DNA from 4 places in the Pantoea sp. CCBC3-3-1 genome. Region 2 is predicted to be linked to each of the others. Evidence: predicted binding sites of a transcription regulator. Region 2 holds the regulator's gene; each other region holds the start of a gene.
What was found. Region 2 encodes PurR, which represses purine synthesis genes. Its sites were predicted from a motif close to CANGCAAACGTTTGCNTG; they were not measured.
Positions count from the first base shown of each region.

Region 1: a site for PurR is predicted at 2,519-2,536, ahead of EHV07_RS01370 (NCS2 family permease). Genes of this name have one in related genera too.
Region 3: a site for PurR is predicted at 2,691-2,708, ahead of glyA (serine hydroxymethyltransferase). Genes of this name have one in related genera too.
Region 4: a site for PurR is predicted at 2,817-2,834, ahead of serA (phosphoglycerate dehydrogenase). Genes of this name have one in related genera too.

Region 1 covers NZ_CP034363.1:337,045-342,056, reverse strand. Annotated here, with positions in the region: gene EHV07_RS01375 (Na+/H+ antiporter) at 1-867, opposite strand, end outside; gene EHV07_RS01370 (NCS2 family permease) at 1,038-2,384, opposite strand; gene EHV07_RS01365 (glutathione S-transferase family protein) at 2,764-3,426, opposite strand; gene soxR (redox-sensitive transcriptional activator SoxR) at 3,470-3,937, opposite strand; gene soxS (superoxide response transcriptional regulator SoxS) at 4,057-4,479, shown strand; gene EHV07_RS01350 (diguanylate cyclase domain-containing protein) at 4,501-5,012, opposite strand, start outside.
Region 2 covers NZ_CP034363.1:2,001,662-2,006,673, reverse strand. Annotated here, with positions in the region: gene EHV07_RS09585 (Grx4 family monothiol glutaredoxin) at 1-120, opposite strand, end outside; gene EHV07_RS09580 (C40 family peptidase) at 477-1,259, shown strand; gene purR (HTH-type transcriptional repressor PurR) at 1,553-2,578, shown strand; gene punR (DNA-binding transcriptional activator PunR) at 2,640-3,548, opposite strand; gene punC (purine nucleoside transporter PunC) at 3,660-4,850, shown strand.
Region 3 covers NZ_CP034363.1:3,670,329-3,675,340, forward strand. Annotated here, with positions in the region: gene csiE (stationary phase inducible protein CsiE) at 1-65, shown strand, start outside; gene EHV07_RS17130 (3-phenylpropionate MFS transporter) at 48-1,202, opposite strand; gene glyA (serine hydroxymethyltransferase) at 1,324-2,577, opposite strand; gene hmpA (NO-inducible flavohemoprotein) at 2,912-4,096, shown strand; gene glnB (nitrogen regulatory protein P-II) at 4,210-4,548, opposite strand; gene glrR (two-component system response regulator GlrR) at 4,690-5,012, opposite strand, start outside.
Region 4 covers NZ_CP034363.1:4,022,424-4,027,435, forward strand. Annotated here, with positions in the region: gene zapA (cell division protein ZapA) at 127-456, shown strand; RNA gene ssrS (6S RNA) at 498-682, shown strand; gene EHV07_RS18730 (5-formyltetrahydrofolate cyclo-ligase) at 864-1,451, shown strand; gene serA (phosphoglycerate dehydrogenase) at 1,486-2,721, opposite strand; gene rpiA (ribose-5-phosphate isomerase RpiA) at 3,017-3,676, opposite strand; gene EHV07_RS18745 (LysR family transcriptional regulator ArgP) at 3,878-4,774, shown strand; gene EHV07_RS18750 (oxidative stress defense protein) at 4,821-5,012, opposite strand, start outside.

The sequences.
Region 1 (5,012 bases), 1.7 Mb from region 2:
CATCAGGAACACCATGCCGTTAAACACAAACTCCAGCATCTGCCAGACGCTGTTCGCACGCAGACGCATCGCCAGCGGCGCCTGACGGATAATCCCGGAGCGGGTAATGGTCATCCCGGCAGCAACAGCGGCAAGGATACCGGACACGCCAATATGTTCGGCAATCAGGTAAGACGCAAACGGCAGCAGCAGCAGCAGAACGGTTTGCGTAGCGGGATCGTCACCGCTCCAGCGGCTGAGCAAACGCAGCGATTTGCCGTACAGCCAGCAGATGGCGATACCCGCCAGCAGGCCGCCGACGGCCACTTTCACAAACTCCAGCGAGGCACCAGAAACGGTGAAAACCATGGTTCCCATCGCGACAGCGACGGCAAATTTCAACGAAACCAGACCAGACGCATCGTTCATCAGCGCCTCGCCTTGCAGAATCGACATGATCTTCTTGGGAATACGCCCTTCCCCCACGATGCCGGACAGCGCCACGGCATCGGTTGGCGACAGCACGGCAGCCAGCGCAAAAGCAGGCAGCAGCGGAATGCCCGGCACCAGCCAGTAGATCAGGTAGCCAATACCGACAACGGTAATCAGCACCAGCACCAGCGCAAGACCGATGATTTCCCGACCGTGGTTCAGGAATTCACTGGTCGGCGTTTTCCAGCCGTCGGCAAACAGCAGCGGCGGGATAAACAGCACCAGGAACAGCTCCGGGTCAAAATCGACATGCAGGCCAAACGTCGGCCAGGCGAGCAAGGCGCCCATGGCGATCTGTACCAGCGGCAGAGGGATTTGAAAAGGGATAATGCGGGCGGCAACGCCGGAGAGCGAAACCACCAGCGTCAGGATCAGAATAGTAAAAAAGATTTCCATGTTGTCCTTACATAGCTTCCAGATAGCAACAAAAGTTCCGGCTTAAGAGTGAACACTCTTCTCTGATAGTAAACAAAAACGGATAGGGTTGAAAAACCTGAAGTGCGTTATCGGCAATTAAAGAGGGAAATTTAGAACAAAGGCCGGCTGGCACCGGCCTTAACGTTAAATCAGATAGCCCAGCCGCCCGCGTAAAACGCCACCAGCGCAATGGCGATAACGACAGTCCCCACGTTGAGCTTGCGCCACTCACCGGCAAAAATACGGCCAATCACCAGCGAGCCGAAACCGAGCATGATGCCGGTAACGATGTTACAGGTTAGCACGATAAATACCGCAGCCAGCAGGCCCGACATCGCATCGACAAAGTCGCTGAAGTCGATTTTCGATACGTTACTCAGCATCAGCAGGCCGACGTACATCAGCGCAGGTGCGGTAGCGTAACCCGGTACCAGGTAAGCCAGCGGCGACAGGAACAGGATCAACAGGAACAGCACGCCAACCACAATCGCCGTCAGGCCGGTCTTACCGCCCGCCGCCGTTCCCGCCGCCGATTCGATATAGACCGCCGCCGGTGACGCGCCAACCAGACCCGAGAAGATGCTGCTTACCGAGTCGGTGGTCAGCGCCTTGCCGCCGTTAATAATCTGGTTGTCTTTATCCAGCAGGTCGGCCTGCCCGGCAACCGCACGGATTGTGCCGGTCGCATCAAACACCGCGGTCATGACCAGCGCCAGAACGCTTGGCAATACGGCCGGTTTCAACGCGCCCAAAATATCCAGACTAAACAGCAGTGAATTCCCCTGCGCATCTTTCAGTGAAGGCATGGCAAACAGGCCCTGGTATTTTACTGCCGGATCGAAAATCAGGCCCAGTGCGGAAATTGCGATAATCGTTAGCAGAATCCCGCCCGGCACGCGCAGCTTTTCCAGGCCAAAAATTACTGCCAGACCCAGCAGCGACATCATGACCGGAAACGACGCGAAGTCGCCCAGCGCCACCGGCAAACCTGGCGCCGGATTTTTAACCACCAGGCCAACACCATCAGCCGCAATCAGCAGCAGAAACAGCCCGATGCCGACGCCGGTACCGTGCGCCACGCCCATCGGCAGATTACGCAGGATCCACGCACGAATGCCGGTCGCGGAAATTACCGTAAACAGCACGCCCATTAAAAACACGGCGCCAAGCGCAACCGGGACGCTGATGTGCTGCCCCAGCACCAGGCTGAAGGCGGTAAACGCGGTCAGAGAGATGGCGCAGCCAATCGCCATCGGCAGATTAGCCCACAGGCCCATCACCAGCGATCCGAAACCGGCTACCAGACAGGTTGAAACAAAGACGGCGGTAGGAGGAAACCCGGCTTTACCCAGCATGGAGGGTACAACGATGACCGAATAGACCATGGCGAGGAACGTAGTGAGGCCCGCTAAAATCTCCTGGCGAACCGAACTGCCGCGCGCAGAGATTTTAAACCAGGCATCCAGCGATCCGCTGGCCTGAGAAGGCGTAGACATAGTGAAAATCCCCTGAATTTCTTATGATTTATCGATGCGTGACGCAGGAAGCTCAAATCGGGTTCAACGTTACCATCCTGGGTGGCACTGTTCACTGATCGAAAAATCCTCCATGCGAGGCGGCGATCGGAAAAAAGGCAAACGTTTAACTGCGACGCGCATAATGCCTTTTCAGAAAGGCAAACGATTATCCTGCCTTTAAGCCTGCATTTTCAACTGCCGATCGCCGCTATTTGCACAAGCCTGACACATCGCGCTGAAATATTAAGCAGCTCTGACTCTACCCAGCGGTTTCATACCGCTGTAATAGCACTTTCTTATGACCGCCGGTCCGATTACAGCGACATGAAACAAAGCGTGATGGCAAGGCAAAAAGCATTCAGTCGAGTTTTACTTCACCGCCTTTTTGCAAAGCACGCTGCCAGGCCGCGCGATTTTGCACCTTAGTCAGCCAGGCCTGGATGGCCGGGCTGTCGCCTGCGCCACCGCGTGCACTCAGTGCCTGTAGTGGGAAGCTCATTTGAACATCAGCAATGCTGAAGGTTTGCCCGGCAAACCAGGCATTGCTGGCCAGATGCTGCTCGATAAAATCGCGGTGGGTGGCGAGCTGTTTATCCAGCCACGCTTTTTGTACGCCTTTAGCAAACGCGTTGCCAACCGGCCTCAGCAGCCACGGCACCGGCGGTTTCCCCATGCGGCCGAAAATCAGCTTCATCACCAGCAGCGGCATCAGCGATCCTTCGGCATAGTGCAGCCAGTAACGAGACTGAAGGCGCGCATCTTCATCATTAAGTTTCAGCCGATTTTCTGCGTCATAATGTTCGGCAAGGTACTCAAGGATCGCGCCGGATTCGGCAATCACCCGATTTCCATCGGTGATCACCGGGGATTTCCCCAGAGGATGCACTTTTTTAAGCGAGTCGGGCGCCAGCATCGTGGCTTCGCGCTGGTACTGCTTAATTTGATAAGGCACTTCCAGCTCTTCCAGCATCCACAGCACGCGTTGAGATCGAGAGTTATTCAGATGGTGAACGGTAATCATGACCTGTCCTTGTGTAAGAGAAGTGCTATCAGTATAGACAGCTTTACTCCCGCTCTGGCTCAAGCAGGATGGCGCCGGTACCGCGCTCGCTAAGCTGGTCACCTGGGTTACGCAGCGGGCAGTCTTCCATTGATAAACAGCCACAACCAATGCAGCCATCCAGATCGTCCCGTAGCCGGGTGAGCGTGCGAATACGCCCGTCCAGCTCTTCCCGCCATTTTTGCGTCAGTACTGCCCACTCTTTTGGCGACATACGCTTGCCGGGCGGAAACTGCATCAGATGTTCGCCAATGGTCGCCAGCGGAATACCAATGCGCTGGGCAATTTTGATCACCGCGACGCGACGCAGAACGTCACGGTGATAGCGACGCTGGTTGCCTGAATTGCGAAAGCTGCTAATTAATCCTTTGCTTTCATAAAAATGCAGTGCAGAAACAGCAACGCCACAGCGCGCGGCCACGTCGCCGGGCGTCAGTTCGCGCTTATCTGCCGAATGGCGACTTTTTTTCATTTTGACCTTTACCTCAAGTTAACTTGAGGAATTATACTCAGCAGCCATTGAGAAGGCGAAATGTCATTTGCCACTGCGAACACCCTTAACCGCCCACCAGGCCCAGGGAGAAGAAAAGTATGCATGATGAGATCATCCAAACTCTGACCGACTGGATTGAAAGTAATCTGGATAAAACGCTTTCTGTTGATGAGGTTGCCGCTCGATCCGGCTATTCGAAATGGCATCTGCAACGCATGTTTCGTACCGTCACCCGGCAGACGCTGGGGAATTACATTCGTGAACGCCGTCTGACGCTGGCGGCCGAAGCGCTACGCCAGACGCAGCGGCCGGTTTTCGATATTGCTATGCAGTATGGTTACGATTCGCAGCAGACGTTTTCCCGCGTGTTTCGTCGGCAGTTTTCCCAAACGCCTACCGCATATCGTCACACTATGCGCCGCGCCTTAAAGCGTCAGGTCGGCTATAACTTTGACTGTAGCGAATTCCAGCCCGCCTTTGAAAACGCGGTGAAAAGCAGCGATTGCGCGCTCTGTAACTGACCGGGCAGGCATGGCGTGGTCTCAGGCGCCATCCCGACTGACCACGCCATGCTCGTGCTGGCCCCAAAAAGTCGGGGAAAAATACCAGCCGCCGCCCAGTTCTTTGATGTGGTACATCGCCGCATCGGCCTGCGCAATCATCGCCTCACCGGAACTGTGATTTTTTGCCAGCGCCACGCCAATACTGAGCGACTGCGTAACCAGCGTTCCATCTTCCAGCGCGATCGGCTCGCGCATGGCTTCAATCACGTTTTCCGCTACCCGGCCTGCCTGATCGCCGCTGTCGATGGACGACAGCAGGACGGCAAACTCATCACCGCCGAGTCTGGCAACCAGATCGTCCTTGCGTAATCGTCCCCGCAGACGTTGTGCGGTAGCGGCCAGAACCAAATCTCCCGCCGCATGGCCATAGCGGTCATTCACTTCTTTAAAGCGATCGCCATCAATAAACATCACGGCCACCTGTCCCGCCGCCAGCGGATTACTCAGCTGTTTATTCAGCTCCTGTTCAAACGCGGTACGGTTAGGTAAAC
Region 2 (5,012 bases):
AGAAAGCGCCTGAACGGCCTGTGCGGAGAAGCCGCAGCTTGGCAGTTTTGGTGAACCTTTCATGTACAGCAGAATCGGGTTTTCTGCTATCTGGCGCTCAATTTTTTCAATCGTACTCATAAATGGCTTCCTTTAAGAACTACATGTCTGTTAATTGTAGCGAGTCTGGCCCGTTGATGAAAACGTCATTTTCAGCAGGGTTTTACAGCTAACAAGGCGATGGCCTGCGTTAAAATACCATTTCCCAGCCATCTGGTGTGCTGACTTTAGAAAAAAACCGCGCGAAACTGCGCAGATAAGCAGCTGATTCGGCTAATTTTTACAGCTTTTACGTGTTATGTATTCTTGAAACAAAAAAGCCTAACCCTTTGGTAATGAGTTCGATTAGAATTGTCCGAGCTGTCTGCCCTGGCGCAGATATCCCTAATTATCCAGGCTCTGGCCGCTGGCGGGAGCACAAACTGTTAATGGTAACGATGCGTTCACTCATTACGCTTATCATGCTGGCCTTTGCGCAACTGTTCCTGAATATGGCACACGCATCGCCCCATGCTCCCGTCAATGCCAGCCACCATAAAGTGGACAGCAACACGGCGGCACGTGAAGACGATCGTCGCAAACGCCGCCCGGTAAAATCAACCGGCACGAAAAAAGTCAAAGAAGTCACCGCTAAAAAAGCCCGAACGCCCATCCTGAAGAAGTATAAATTTAAAAAGAAAACCGTTCAGACCGCTGCGCTTCCGCCTAAAAAACGCTATGGCCGTCACTCACGCCACCCGGAAGCGGCTGAATCGCTGACGGAAAATTCTGCTACAGCGCCCCTTAAGCTCAGCAAAGCGCACCGTGTTCGCTATCAGAAAGCGCGCGAAACCGCGATGAGCAAACTCATGGGCCAGCTCGGCAAACCTTACCAGTGGGGGGGGACATCGCCTAAAACCGGCTTCGACTGTAGCGGTCTGGTCTGGTATGCCTATAAAGATTTGGTGAAATTTAAAATTCCACGCACCGCTAATGAGATGTTCCATCTGCGTGACGCGGCGTCGATCAAACGCGATGAGCTGGAGAAAGGCGATCTGGTGTTCTTCCAGATTAACGGACGCGGAACCGCCGATCATGTTGGCGTTTACCTGGGGAATGGCAAATTTATTCAGTCACCGCGTACCGGCAAAGATATTCAGGTTACCGCCTTGAGCGAAGATTACTGGCAGCGTCACTACGTTGGCGCTCGTCGGGTAATGACGCCGAAAACCATTCGCTAACCGAGCCCGACGGGTTATACAAAGCATTAACACAGGCAAAGATTTTCCCCGTCGGGCCGTAAAAATCTCGTTTTCTCGCCCCAGCCTTGTTAGAATCCTTTTTTTGTTGCGCAACACGCCAGGAGGCCAGATTTTATCGGGCTCCGCGGCAGGCTTTTACCGCCTTTTTTTCCTTCCTGACGTATCCGGACCACAAAAAAAACGCCAACCAACGTCAGGTTTCTTTGTTACCAGGCAAACGTTTAACAAGATGCTTATCAGCAAGTTGCGATAGGCGCAGGAGTAGCTATTTCATGGCAACCATTAAAGATGTGGCTAAACGCGCCGGTGTCTCCACCACCACCGTGTCCCACGTCATCAATAAAACCCGCTTCGTCGCTGAAGAGACACGAGAAGCCGTCTGGGCTGCAATCAAAGCATTGCATTATTCCCCCAGCGCCGTGGCCCGTAGCCTGAAGGTGAACAATACCCGGACGATTGGCCTGCTTGCCACGTCCAGCGAAGCGCCCTATTTTGCCGAAATTATTGAAGCGGTGGAAAACAGCTGTTTTGCCAAAGGCTATACCCTGATCCTGGGTAATGCGCATAACGATTTGCAAAAACAGCAGGCCTACTTGTCAATGATGGCGCAGAAACGCGTCGATGGCCTGCTGGTGATGTGCTCGGAATATCCCGATGAGCTGATTCAGATGCTGGAAGATCATCGTAATATCCCTATGGTGGTGATGGACTGGGGCGAATCACGGGGTGATTTTACCGACACCGTGCTGGACAACGCGTTTGAAGGCGGCTATCTGGCTGGGCGCTATCTGATTGACCGGGGCCATCGCGATATTGGTGCCATTCCAGGCCAGCTGGAGCGCAACACCGGCGGCGGCCGCCATGCCGGTTTTCTGAAAGCGCTGGCAGAAGCGGGCATCACCCTGCGTGAGGAGTGGCTGGTGCAGGGCGATTTCGAGCCGGAATCCGGCTATCGTGCGATGCAGCAAATTCTTGCGCAAAAGCAGCGTCCTACCGCCGTATTCTGCGGCGGCGATATTATGGCTATGGGCGCAATTTGCGCAGCAGATGAGATGGGACTGCGTGTCCCGCAGGATATTTCGGTGATCGGTTATGACAACGTGCGCAACTCACGCTACTTTGCGCCTGCGCTAACCACCGTGCATCAGCCTAAAGAGCGACTGGGTGCAACCGCATTCAATATGCTGCTTGACCGCATCACCAGCAAGCGCGAAGAGCCCCAGACCATCGAAGTTCATCCAACGCTGATCGAGCGTCGCTCGGTCGCTGACGGCCCGTTTATGGATTACCGTCGCTAAGATTTTAGCCGGTTATCTGCTTTAATGCAGATAACCGGCGTTTCATTCTCACTCCGCCCGCTTACTCTTCCCGCAACCATTCGCTGTTCAGCGTTTCCGTTTCGCCGAGATAGTCCAGCAGCCAGCTCAGCGCCGGTGATGCCTGTTGTTCCGACCAGCTGACGCAGCAGGGGCTGTCAGGAAAAGCAGGATCCAGGGTAATTTCGCGTAGCGTGCCGTTGCGCAACAAAGGCTGAGCCAGATGGCCCGGCACCATGCCAACACACAGTCCCGCCAGCAAGCAGTCAAACGCACTCTGCCAGTCCGGCACCACCAGCCGTCGCTGGTTATCCAGCGTCCAGGTCGTCCTTTTGGGTAGCGCCCTTGAGGTATCTTCCAGCAACAGCGAAGGCCATTCGCGAATCGCGTCCTCGCTGACGTGTTCCAGCCGTTGCGCAAGCGGATGCGCGGCCTGTACCACACATCGCCAGTTCAACGCGCCCATATTGCGAAACGCAAAGCGACCGCCAACGGGTATCGCCTGGGTAGCGCCAATGGCCACGTCTACCCGACCATCTGCCAGCGCATCCCAGACGCCGTTAAAAACCTCATGCGCAAGATGCAGCTCCATATCGGGAAAGTGGCGATAAAAATCGACCACCAGCTGACGGGTTCGCTCGGCTTTAACAATGCGATCGACAGCAATATTCAGCTGACCACGCCAGCCGTTAGCGACCTGCTGGCACTGGCGGCGAGTGGCAAGCATTTTTTTGATGACAAGACGACCTTCCTGAATAAACACCCTACCCGCATCGGTTAGGGCGACATCACGGTGTCGTCTTTCAAACAGCGGAACCGCCAGCCACTCTTCCAGCTGACGGATGGTATAGCTGATAGCCGACGGAACACGGTGCAGTTCAGCCGCGGCGGCCGTAAAGCTGCCGGTTCGCGCAACCGCATCGACCACTTCAAGTGAATGTTCAGACCACATTTTCTGCCTGCAATATTTTTGAACGCAAGAAACAAATAATACCGTTTCACAACCCCTTTGGCACTCAATTAGACTCCTGCCTCTTTGGTAATAACGGATACAGAGCAAAAAATGCCTTCGAAAGGATTTATTATTTACCTGGCGCTGCTGAGCGTGGCAGGTTTTCTCGCGACCGATATGTACTTACCCGCGTTTGGTGCAATGCAGCAAGACCTGCAAACTCAGCCGGGTGCAATTAGTGCCAGCCTGAGCATATTTTTGGCGGGTTTTGCGCTGGCACAGCTTATCTGGGGCCCGCTTTCAGACCGAATTGGCCGTAAACCTGTGCTGCTGATGGGATTGTCGCTTTTCGCCGTAAGCTGCCTGGCGATGTGGTGGGTTGAATCTGCTACCGTGCTGCTGGTATTACGCTTTTTGCAAGCCGTAGGCATTTGTGCAGCGGCTGTTACCTGGCAGGCCCTGGTTGTCGATCGCTATCCGGCATCCGCTGCAAACCGCGTTTTTGCTTCCATCATGCCGCTGGTTGCGCTCTCCCCGGCGCTGGCCCCGCTATTAGGTGCCTGGCTGCTGAACCATTTTTCCTGGCGCGCTATTTTTCTGGTATTGATGCTGATCGCCTGCGTGCTGTTAGTCGCTACGGCTTTCCTCTCTCCCGCCAGGCCAAAAGCTGACGACAAGGCGGCAGCTAAAATCGGGTTTTTCACTCTGCTTAAGTCGCCTGTATGGAGCGGAAACGTCCTGATTTATGCCGCCTGTTCCGCCAGCTTTTTTGCCTGGCTAACCGGCTCGCCGTTCATCCTCGCCGAACTGGGCATGACGCCGGGCGATATCGGCCTGAGCTATGTTCCGCAGACGCTGGCGTTTCTGGTTGGCGGCTATGGCTGCCGCACGCTGTTGAAACATACCGAGGGTGCGTCGCTGCTGCCGTGGCTGCTGGCGATATATGCGCTGAGCGTAGGCGCGTTTTTTATCGCCGCTCAGGTTGAAGAGCCTTCCACTTACGCATTGCTGCTGCCGTTTTGCGGCATGGCGCTGGCGAACGGTGCTATCTATCCGGTTGTGGTTTCAAATGCGCTACTGCCGTTTCCTCAGGCCAGCGGCAAAGCAGCAGCGCTGCAAAATACGTTACAACTGGGGTTATGTTTTGTTGCAAGCCTGATTGTGTCTACGCTGATTACCACACCGTTGTTCACCACCTCGCTGGTGATGCTGTCAACGGTTATTCTGGCAGGCGCAGGCTATTTGTTACAGCGTACCCGGACGGTAAAAACCACTTTCTCCAGCGCCCACGGCGAAAGTTAAGCCGCTGAAAGTATTTAGTTAGCACCCTAACAATATGATATTGAATATTGCCTGGCGTGAGCATATACTCATTTTCAGGCAATAAAATATAACAATTCAGTATCATTTTGAGTCCTGACAGGGTCGTCCGATTGTCCTTTCTTCACGGGTGCCTATCGCCCA
Region 3 (5,012 bases), 1.7 Mb from region 2:
TCCATGCCGAGCTGCCATTGCAGCCCCATCAGCAACAGCGTATCAGGCTACTGCTGGAGTCCTGAAGGTTGCAACTTGGGACGCAGCAGCAAGGCGGGCACCACCAGCGCTGCCATCACCCAGAACACGTTGCCATGCAAATGCTGAAACAGGACGCCGCACACCATCGTCATCACCGCAATACCGCCGCCCATTGCCAGCGCTGAATAGGCAGACTGCAAGCGAATAACCTCGCCCCCTTGCCGTGCAGCAATAAAGCGCATCGCGGCCAGATGGCAAATGGTGAAGCTGCCGCAGTGAAGGATCTGCCCTACCACCAGCCAGGGCAGTGACGTGGTTGAAGCAAGCAGGCTCCAGCGGACGATTGCGCAAACACCTGAAAGCAGCAGAAGATCGCGCGCGGTCCAGCGGCGGAATAAGCGATTGCTTGCGGCAAATACGACGATTTCTGCCACCACGCCCAGCGACCAAAGATAGCCGACGATGCTGGCGGAATAGCCAGCCTCCTGCCACCAGATGGCGCTGAAGCCATAATAGGCCGCATGTGCGCCCTGCATCAGGGTAACGCAGAGTAAAAACCGCCAGACGGCATTTTCCTGAAGCAGCTGCTTCCACTCCGGCCAGCCCGCTTTTTTGCTTTCCCGTTCATCACCTTGCGGCATAACCGAAGGACGCAGCAGCATGCCGGCCGCCATCGCGCCCACGCCAATGCAAAGCATAATGAGGATTGCCTGATAAGAGAAGGCACTGACCAGCGCGCCCGTCAGCGCGGAACTGATAACAAACGCCAGCGATCCCCACAGCCTGACCGGGCCATATGCCATAGCAATCTGCCGCTGCCATGTGGCTGCCAGCGCATCGCTCAGCGGCACCAGGGGTGAAAAAAGCAGGTTAAAACCGATCATCACCAGCAGCAGCCAAATCCAGGAGGCCTGGATAAAGAAACCCAGCGTGAATAATAGCGATAATAACGCCAGCAGACGTAGGGCGGTAATCAGACGGGAAGGATGAGTAATGCGGGAAGCGATCAGCAAGCTACCGATAAAACGAGAGACCATGCCCACGCCTAACAACAGGCCGATTTTTTCTGCATCAAGCCCTGAGCCCTTTAGCCAGACAGCCCAGAACGGTAGCCAGACGCCGTAGGCAAAAAAGTAGGTGAAGTAGCCCAGGCCGAGCCACCAGGCGGAACGGATTGCCATTTTCCCTCCGGCAAACGAATTTAGCGTGCAGATTTTCGGGCGCTCAGATCAATTAACGGGACGTTAAGTCCCGTTAATTGATCACTGCCTTCCCTGCCGGATAGCAGGGAATCGGGCATGATTAAGCGTACACAGGGAAGCGTGCGCAGATTTCCAGAACCTGCTTCTTCACGCGTTCAATGGTCGCTTCATCGTTGATATTGTCAAGAATATCAACGATCCAGCCAGCCAGTTCGCGTACTTCAGCTTCTTTAAAGCCACGGCGAGTCACGGAAGGCGAACCGATACGGATACCGGAAGTCACAAACGGGCTTTTCGGATCGTTAGGTACGCTGTTTTTGTTAACCGTAATGTTCGCACGGCCAAGAGCTGCATCAGCTTCTTTACCGGTCAGGTTTTTATCAACCAGATCCAGCAGGAACAGGTGGTTATGAGTTCCGCCGGAAACCACTTTGTAACCGCGCTCCAGGAAAACTTCCACCATCGCTTTGGCGTTTTTAGCAACCTGCTGCTGGTAAACCTTAAACTCAGGCTCCATCGCTTCTTTTAACGCGACCGCTTTACCGGCGATAACGTGCATCAGCGGGCCGCCCTGGCCGCCAGGGAAAACAGCAGAGTTCAGTTTTTTATACAGATCTTCGTCGCCGCCCTTCGCCAGGATCAGGCCGCCGCGTGGACCAGCCAGCGTTTTGTGCGTGGTCGTGGTCACGATGTGTGCGTGTGGCAGCGGGTTAGGATAAACGTCTGCGGCGATCAGACCCGCAACGTGCGCCATATCGACAAACAGGTAAGCGCCGATGCTGTCAGCGATTTCACGCATTTTTGCCCAGTCACAGATGCCTGAGTAAGCAGAGAAACCACCGATAATCATTTTCGGCTTATGCTTCTGCGCCTGTGCAGCCAGATCGTCGTAATCGATTTTGCCGGTTTCGTCGATACCGTAAGGCACAACGTTATACAGTTTGCCGGACAGGTTTACCGGAGAACCGTGGGTCAGGTGGCCACCGTGCGCCAGGTTCATCCCCAGAATGGTGTCGCCCGGCTGTAGCAGCGCGGTATAAACGGCAAAGTTGGCCTGCGAGCCAGAATGTGGCTGCACGTTAGCGTAATCGGCACCGAACAGCTCTTTGGCACGATCGATAGCCAGTTGCTCAACGATATCAACATATTCACAGCCGCCGTAATAACGCTTGCCCGGATACCCTTCGGCATATTTGTTGGTCAGCTGAGACCCCTGCGCCTGCATAACACGCGGACTGGTGTAGTTTTCTGAAGCAATCAGTTCGATGTGCTCTTCCTGACGCACTTTTTCCTGCTCCATTGCCTGCCATAACTCGGCATCATAATCGGCAATATTCATATCACGCTTTAACATCCGCTTCTCCTGACTCAGCTAACTAAATATTCGGCATTGAACGGCCCGTTTGGGCGAAGGCCAACAGTGTAAACTGTTTTACCCGTTAAGGGATAGCCGGAAAACACCCTTTTTACGCAAACGATTGGCTTCAGCACTGGCGTGGGTTGTTCAATAATTTTACATGATTCCGCGATCGGATATTTCCTCATCATCCGGATGTGATTTTTTCACTTTTACACAGCGCCCGTGGTGAAAGATGCCCTTATGTCAAAGAGGGATATTTACAAACTGGCCGCAGCTGCTATAAGATGCATTTAAAATGCATGTTTTAAATTTTCCTCAGGAGCACGCCATGTTAGATGCCCAAACCATCGCCACGATTAAAGCCACCATCCCTGCCCTGCTGGCGACAGGCCCTCGCCTTACCGCTCATTTTTACGACCGCATGTTCGCGCACAATCCCGAGCTGAAAGAGATTTTCAATATGAGTAACCAGCGCAATGGTAATCAGCGGGAAGCGTTGTTTAACGCCATTTGCGCCTATGCGGGTAATATTGAAAATCTTGCCGTATTACTGCCTGCGGTGGAGAAAATCGCGCAGAAACATACCAGCTTTGCCATTCAACCCGAGCAATATCAGATTGTGGGCCAGCATCTTCTGGCGACGCTGGATGAAATGCTCAGCCCGGGCCAGGAAGTGCTGGACGCGTGGGGCAAAGCTTACGGCGTTCTGGCAGGCGTGTTTATCCAACGGGAAGAAGAAATTTATCAGGCGGCGGAAAGCAAAGTGGGAGGATGGCGCTCGCCACGCGCTTTCCGCATTGCTGAAATCACGCCGCAAAGCGAGGTGATTAAAAGCTTTTTGCTCAGCCCGGTTGATGGACAGCCTGTCGCCGACTATCAGGCTGGCCAGTATCTGGGCGTCTGGTTACGCGATAAAAGCTTTGCTAATCAGGAAATTCGTCAGTACTCACTGACTCGAGCACCGAACGGCAGGGATTACCGTATTGCCGTGCGTCATGAGCCAGGCGGGACGGTTTCAGGCTGGCTGCATCAGCATGCTCAACCCGGTGACGAAGTGCATCTGGCTGCTCCGGCGGGTGACTTTTTCCTCACTGTTGAGCCGAAAACGCCGGTCACCTTGATTTCCGCAGGCGTGGGTCAGACGCCCATGCTGGCGATGCTTGACGTGCTGGCTGCGCAAAACCATCCCGCGCCTGTGCAATGGTTCCATGCAGCTGATAACGGCAAACGGCACGCTTTTGCTGAAGAGGTGGCCGCTTCCGGTCGCCGCCTGGCGCATTTTACTCAGCATATCTGGTACAAAGAGCCGCTGCCGCAGGATACGGGCCGTTTTGACAGCGCGGGCGTGATGGATCTGTTACCGATCGAAAGCAAGCTCAGCGATCCTGACATGCATTACTATCTCTGCGGACCGTTGGGATTTATGCAGCATATCGCCGGGCAGCTGCTGCAAATGGGCATTGAGGCGGAACGCGTTCACTACGAAGTGTTTGGGCCGCATAAGGTGATTTGATGATATGGCATGATGCAGCCTGAAACTTAGCAGGCTTACTCAGACAAAAAGGGGCGACTGTTTTGCGACAGTCGCCCCTTTGATATTCATAAGATAGTGCAGGCACAAGAAAATCAGATGGCTTCTTCGTCTTCTTCGCCAGTACGGATACGCACCACGCGCGCCACGTCAAAGACGAAAATTTTACCGTCGCCGATTTTACCGGTTTGTGCTGTTCTCATGATGGTTTCAACACAGGTATCAACGATGTCATCAGCAATCACGATCTCGATTTTTACCTTCGGCAGAAAGTCGACCATATACTCCGCACCGCGGTAAAGCTCAGTATGACCTTTCTGACGACCAAAACCTTTCACTTCAGTAACGGTCATACCGGTAATCCCGACTTCGGCCAGCGCTTCACGCACGTCGTCGAGTTTGAATGGTTTGATAATTGCATCAATCTTTTTCATGACAGACCCTTTTCATTCCCTCGGCAACCGGAGGGTAATCTTTAATCAGTATATGTGCCACGGACAGGTTCCGCCGTGCGGGCTGCCTCTTTTTCCTGAGACTTAAGCTACCATAACCCGATGCCGAAGGCAGTGAAAAAACTATTCTTTAAAATCAGATGCATCCAGCTCGTGGCGCGACAGCAGCTTATAGAATTCTGTGCGGTTGCGCCCGGCCAGACGTGCGGCATGTGTCACGTTGCCTTTGGTCATTTGCAGTAGCTTACGTAAGTAGTTAAGTTCAAACTGGTTTCTGGCTTCCGCAAAGGTCGGCAGCGCGGTATTTTCGCCAACCAGCGCCTGCTCCACCAGTGCTTCGCCAATAACCGGTGCTGAGGTTAACGCAACACACTGCTCAATAACGTTCACCAGCTGACGCACGTTGCCTGGCCAGCTCGCTGCCATTAACCGTTTCATAGCATCGG
Region 4 (5,012 bases), 2.0 Mb from region 2:
ACCAGGTGCCTCTTTGATTCCAGAAAGGGGTTGTTTCTTCTGCCAGGGGTAGTTATAGTTGCGCCGCTCCCAAGCCTTTGAGCAGTAAGGGAGATTGGCGGCGAAGTAATCAGTCAGGATGGTTTTATGTCTGCACAGCCCGTAGATATCCAAATTTTTGGCCGTTCTTTAAGAGTGAATTGTCCGCCTGAACAGCAAGATGCGCTGAATCTGGCTGCCGAAGACCTTAATCAGCGGTTGCAGGATCTGAAAGTTCGCACTAGAGTCACCAATACCGAACAATTGGTGTTTATCGCTGCACTGAATATTTGTCATGAACTGGCGCAGGAAAAAATGAAAACCCGCGATTATGCCAGTAACATGGAGCAGCGTATCCGGATGCTTCAGCAGACCATCGAGCAGGCACTGCTTGAACAAGGTCGCATTACGGAGCGAACCGGAGCCCAATTCGAATAACACATCAGCGTTATCTGTGATACAGTGACGGTGAAGTAAAAAATTCTCTGAGATGTTTGCAAGCGGGCCAGTCCCCTGAGCCGATATTTCATACCAAACAGAGTGTGGCGCTCTGCTACCTGTGAGCATGCTCGGTCCGTCCGAGAAGCCTGATGGTAGCGACGGTACATTCACCTTGAACCAAGGGTTCAAGGGTTACAGCCTGCGGCGGCATCTCGGAGATTCCCTTCTTTACCTTGCATTATTCCCCCCGGTTATCAGCTCTCACCCTGAGGGTCGAAATTCCCCTTACCGTATGGCAATATCCTTCTCTGTTAGTGTAAAACTACAGGCTGTTTGTCGTGGTTTCAGCTTGTTAACGCGATAGCCCTGACGCGCCTTTTTGCTTAACTGATACGGTAAAACCTATGAACCCCAGCCTTCTTGACCGGCAGGATATCCGCACTCACGTACGTCACTTGCGTCGTGGATTAACGTCAGAGCAACAGCAGCAGGCTGCCATCCATGTTGCCGAACACGCCCTAAATTTCCCCCCCATCCAGCAGGCCAAAAAAATCGCTCTCTTTCTCTCTTTCGATGGCGAGCTGAACACACGGCCGCTGATTGCTAAATTCTGGCAACATAATCAGCGGGTTTATCTGCCGGTGCTGCATCCTTTTTCTAAAGGCCAGCTGCTTTTCTTCCGTTACGATACTGATACCGTGCTTACGCCAAATCGTCTGGGCATTCCTGAACCGCCGTTAGATATTCGCAATCTGGCAACGTTGAGCGAGCTGGATGTGTTGATGGTGCCGCTGGTCGCTTTTGACAATCAAGGACAGCGACTGGGCATGGGGGGCGGATTTTACGATCGTACGCTGCAAAACTGGCAGCAGCATAATGTTTTGCCGATTGGCCTGGCGCATGACTGCCAGCAGGTTGAGGCACTGCCAGTGGCCGATTGGGACGTCCCGCTGAAAGCGATAATCACGCCGTCAAAACTGTGGCAGTGGTAAAGGTGAGGAGAATCGCTTCTCCTCACGCAGGCAGTTAGTAGAGCAGACGTGCGCGGATGGTTCCCGGAATGGCCTTCATTAGCTGTAGCGCGGTGTTTGCTACATCCTGAGGCGCATCAATATCAATCACGACATAGCCCATCTGCGGCGTGGTTTGCAGGTACTGTGCCGCGATGTTGACGCCCTGACCGGCGAATATGTTGTTGATGGCGGTCAGAACGCCCGGACGGTTCTCGTGGATGTGCAGCAGGCGGCTTTGCTGGCCATGCATCGGCAGGGAAACTTCCGGGAAGTTCACCGCAGACAGCGTTGAACCATTATCAGAGTATTTCGCCAGCTTACCGGCCACTTCAATACCGATATTTTCCTGTGCTTCCTGAGTCGAGCCACCGATATGCGGCGTCAGGATCACGTTGTCGAATTCACACAGCGGTGAATTGAACGGGTCGCTGTTTGTGGCAGGCTCTTCCGGGAACACGTCAATCGCCGCGCCCGCCAGATGCTTATCAGCCAGCACTTTGCACAGCGCAGGGATATCGACCACGGTGCCGCGGGAGGCGTTAATAAGCAGCGAGCCCGGTTTCATCATGGCCAGCTCTTCAGCACCCATCATATTCTGCGTTGAAGCCGTTTCCGGCACGTGCAGGCTGACGACGTCGCTCATATTCAGCAGTTCTGACAGGTAGCGCACCTGCGTTGCATTACCCAACGGCAGCTTGCTTTCGATATCGTAGAAATAGACATGCATACCTAAGCTTTCTGCCAGCACGCCCAGCTGCATACCGATATGGCCGTAGCCAATGATGCCCAGCTTTTTGCCGCGAGCTTCATAAGACCCAACGGCCAGTTTGTTCCAGATGCCGCGATGCGCTTTGGCATTCGCCGCAGGCACGCCGCGCAGCATCAGCAGCAGTTCGCCGATAACCAGTTCAGCCACGGATCGGGTATTGGAGAAAGGCGCGTTAAAGACCGGAATTCCTCGCTTAGCCGCGGCGTTCAGATCGACCTGATTGGTTCCGATGCAGAAACAGCCTACCGCTACCAGCTTCTCAGCCGCCGCAAAAATGTCTTCGGTGAGATGAGTACGCGAGCGAATGCCGATAAAATGCGCGTCGCGGATGGACTCTTTCAGCGTTTCGCTGTCCAGTGCACCCTTGTGAAATTCGATGTTGGTATAGCCAGACGCCCGCAGATTCTCTACCGCGCTCTGATGCACGCCTTCGACCAACAGGAACTTAATCTTGTCTTTCTCCAGTGATACTTTTGCCATTTCCCGACCCTATTTAGCAGACTTCAGAAGTGGCTGGTTACCCCGTGGGTAATAAGCCAGCCTTCTGTCAAAATATCAAAATTTACGCGCGCGGCAATACAAACGATTGCCTGGGGTGCAGTACTGCGGAGAAAAGCATCCCTCTAAATCAACAGATAATCACGATGCGCAGACCTTCATCAGCAGGATCGCCCTGTCTGAGAAAATTATGTGACATAAGTCACCGAATTTGGCCTGTAAAATAAAAGATGTTTTTTATTAAAAATTAACCGACGCGGCCATCGCGCCGGTAAGATCATTTTTGTATGGTTTTTACGCCGCTGGCGGTGCCAATCAATGCGATATCCGCAGAACGGGTGGCGAACAAGCCAACGGTAACCACCCCAGGCAGAGCATTGATCGCCTTTTCCAGCGCGACGGCATCCAGTATATGTAAATTATGCACGTCCAGGATGACATTGCCGTTATCGGTAACGACCTGCTGACGGTACTCGGGCAGACCGCCCAACTTCACCAGTTCTCGCGCGACGAAGCTACGCGCCATCGGAATAACCTCTACCGGCAGCGGGAACTTGCCAAGCACGTCGACCTGCTTGGATTCATCGGCGATACAGACAAATTTATCTGCAACCGCAGCAATGATTTTTTCACGGGTCAGGGCTGCGCCACCGCCTTTGATCATCTGCATAAAGCCGTTGATTTCGTCGGCACCATCAACATAGACCGACAGGGAATCGACCTCATTCAGATCGAAAACGGGGATCCCCAGGCTTTTCAACCGCAATGTTGAGGCGTCCGAACTGGATACCGCCCCTTCAATTTGCTGTTTCATCGATCCCAGAGCATCAATGAAGTGCGCGGCGGTAGAGCCGGTACCCACACCAACGATGGTGCCGGGTTGAACGTATTGCAGAGCGGCCCAACCAACGGCTTTTTTCAGTTCATCCTGCGTCATGGTAAATTTAAAATCCGTGCTGCTGTTGTGTGGCGGTAGTATAAAACAACCACCCAAAAAAAATCCCTGTTCACGGCGGATTTGTTGACAGTCTGGAAGCCAGCTCGCAGCCTTGTGGGATAAACGCTTCATTGCACAGGGCAAAATGACAAAAATGTGGCATAGTGCAAACTTCACACCTGAAAGAGAGTTAAACGAACAATGAAACGCCCGGATTATCGAACGCTTCAGGCGCTGGATGCAGTGATCCGCGAGCGCGGTTTTGAACGTGCAGCGCAAAAGCTTTGTATTACTCAGTCGGCCGTTTCCCAACGCATCAAACAGTTGGAAAATATGTTCGGCCAGCCGTTGCTGGTACGTACCGTTCCCCCCCGCCCTACTGAGCAGGGACAAAAATTGCTGGCCTTACTGCATCAGGTCGAGCTGCTGGAAGAAGAATGGCTGGGCGACGAGAACAGCGGTACGACGCCTTTGCTGCTGTCGCTGGCGGTCAATGCCGACAGTCTGGCAACCTGGCTGCTGCCCGCGCTGAAAACCGTCCTGACGGATTCTCCCGTGCGCCTTAATTTACAGGTAGAAGACGAAAGCCGTACCCAGGAACGGCTGCGTCGTGGTGAAGTTGTCGGCGCGGTCAGTATCCAGCCTCAGCCGCTGCCTAGCTGCCTCGTCGATCGGTTAGGGGCGCTGGATTATCTCTTTGTGGGTTCAAAAGAGTTTGCTGCCCGCTATTTCCCGAATGGCGTGACGCGCTCTGCGCTGCTGAAAGCGCCAGCGGTCGCTTTTGATCATCTTGATGATATGCATCAGGCTTTTTTACAGCAGAATTTCGATCTGTCGCCGGGTAGCGTGCCCTGCCATATCGTCAACTCTTCAGAGGCTTTTGTGCAGCTGGCGCGGCAGGGAACAACCTGCTGTATGATCCCGCATCTGCAAATTGAACGCGAGCTGGCGGAAGGCGATCTGATCGATTTAACACCGGGCCTGTTTCAGCGCCGTATGCTTTACTGGCACCGCTTTGCCCCGGAAAGCCGCCTGATGCGTAAAGTGACCGATGCGCTGATTGCACACGGGCATCGCGTACTGCGTCAAAGCGAATAAAATTAAAGGGCCGGATGGCCCTTTGGTACAGCTGTCGTACAAGCTGCTACGGATTACGTTTCAGCTCAAACACCACATCAACCTGATCGTCAAAATGAATACTCTGCTGCTCGTAGGTCTGCGCGGCGGAGGTCATTGGCGCGGCGTCAGCAGCTTTAAACATTCTGGCCACCGGCATCGGCTGATAGTTGGCAACGTGGTAGCGGATGCTGTAGACCGGCCCTAACTGAGTGTTAAA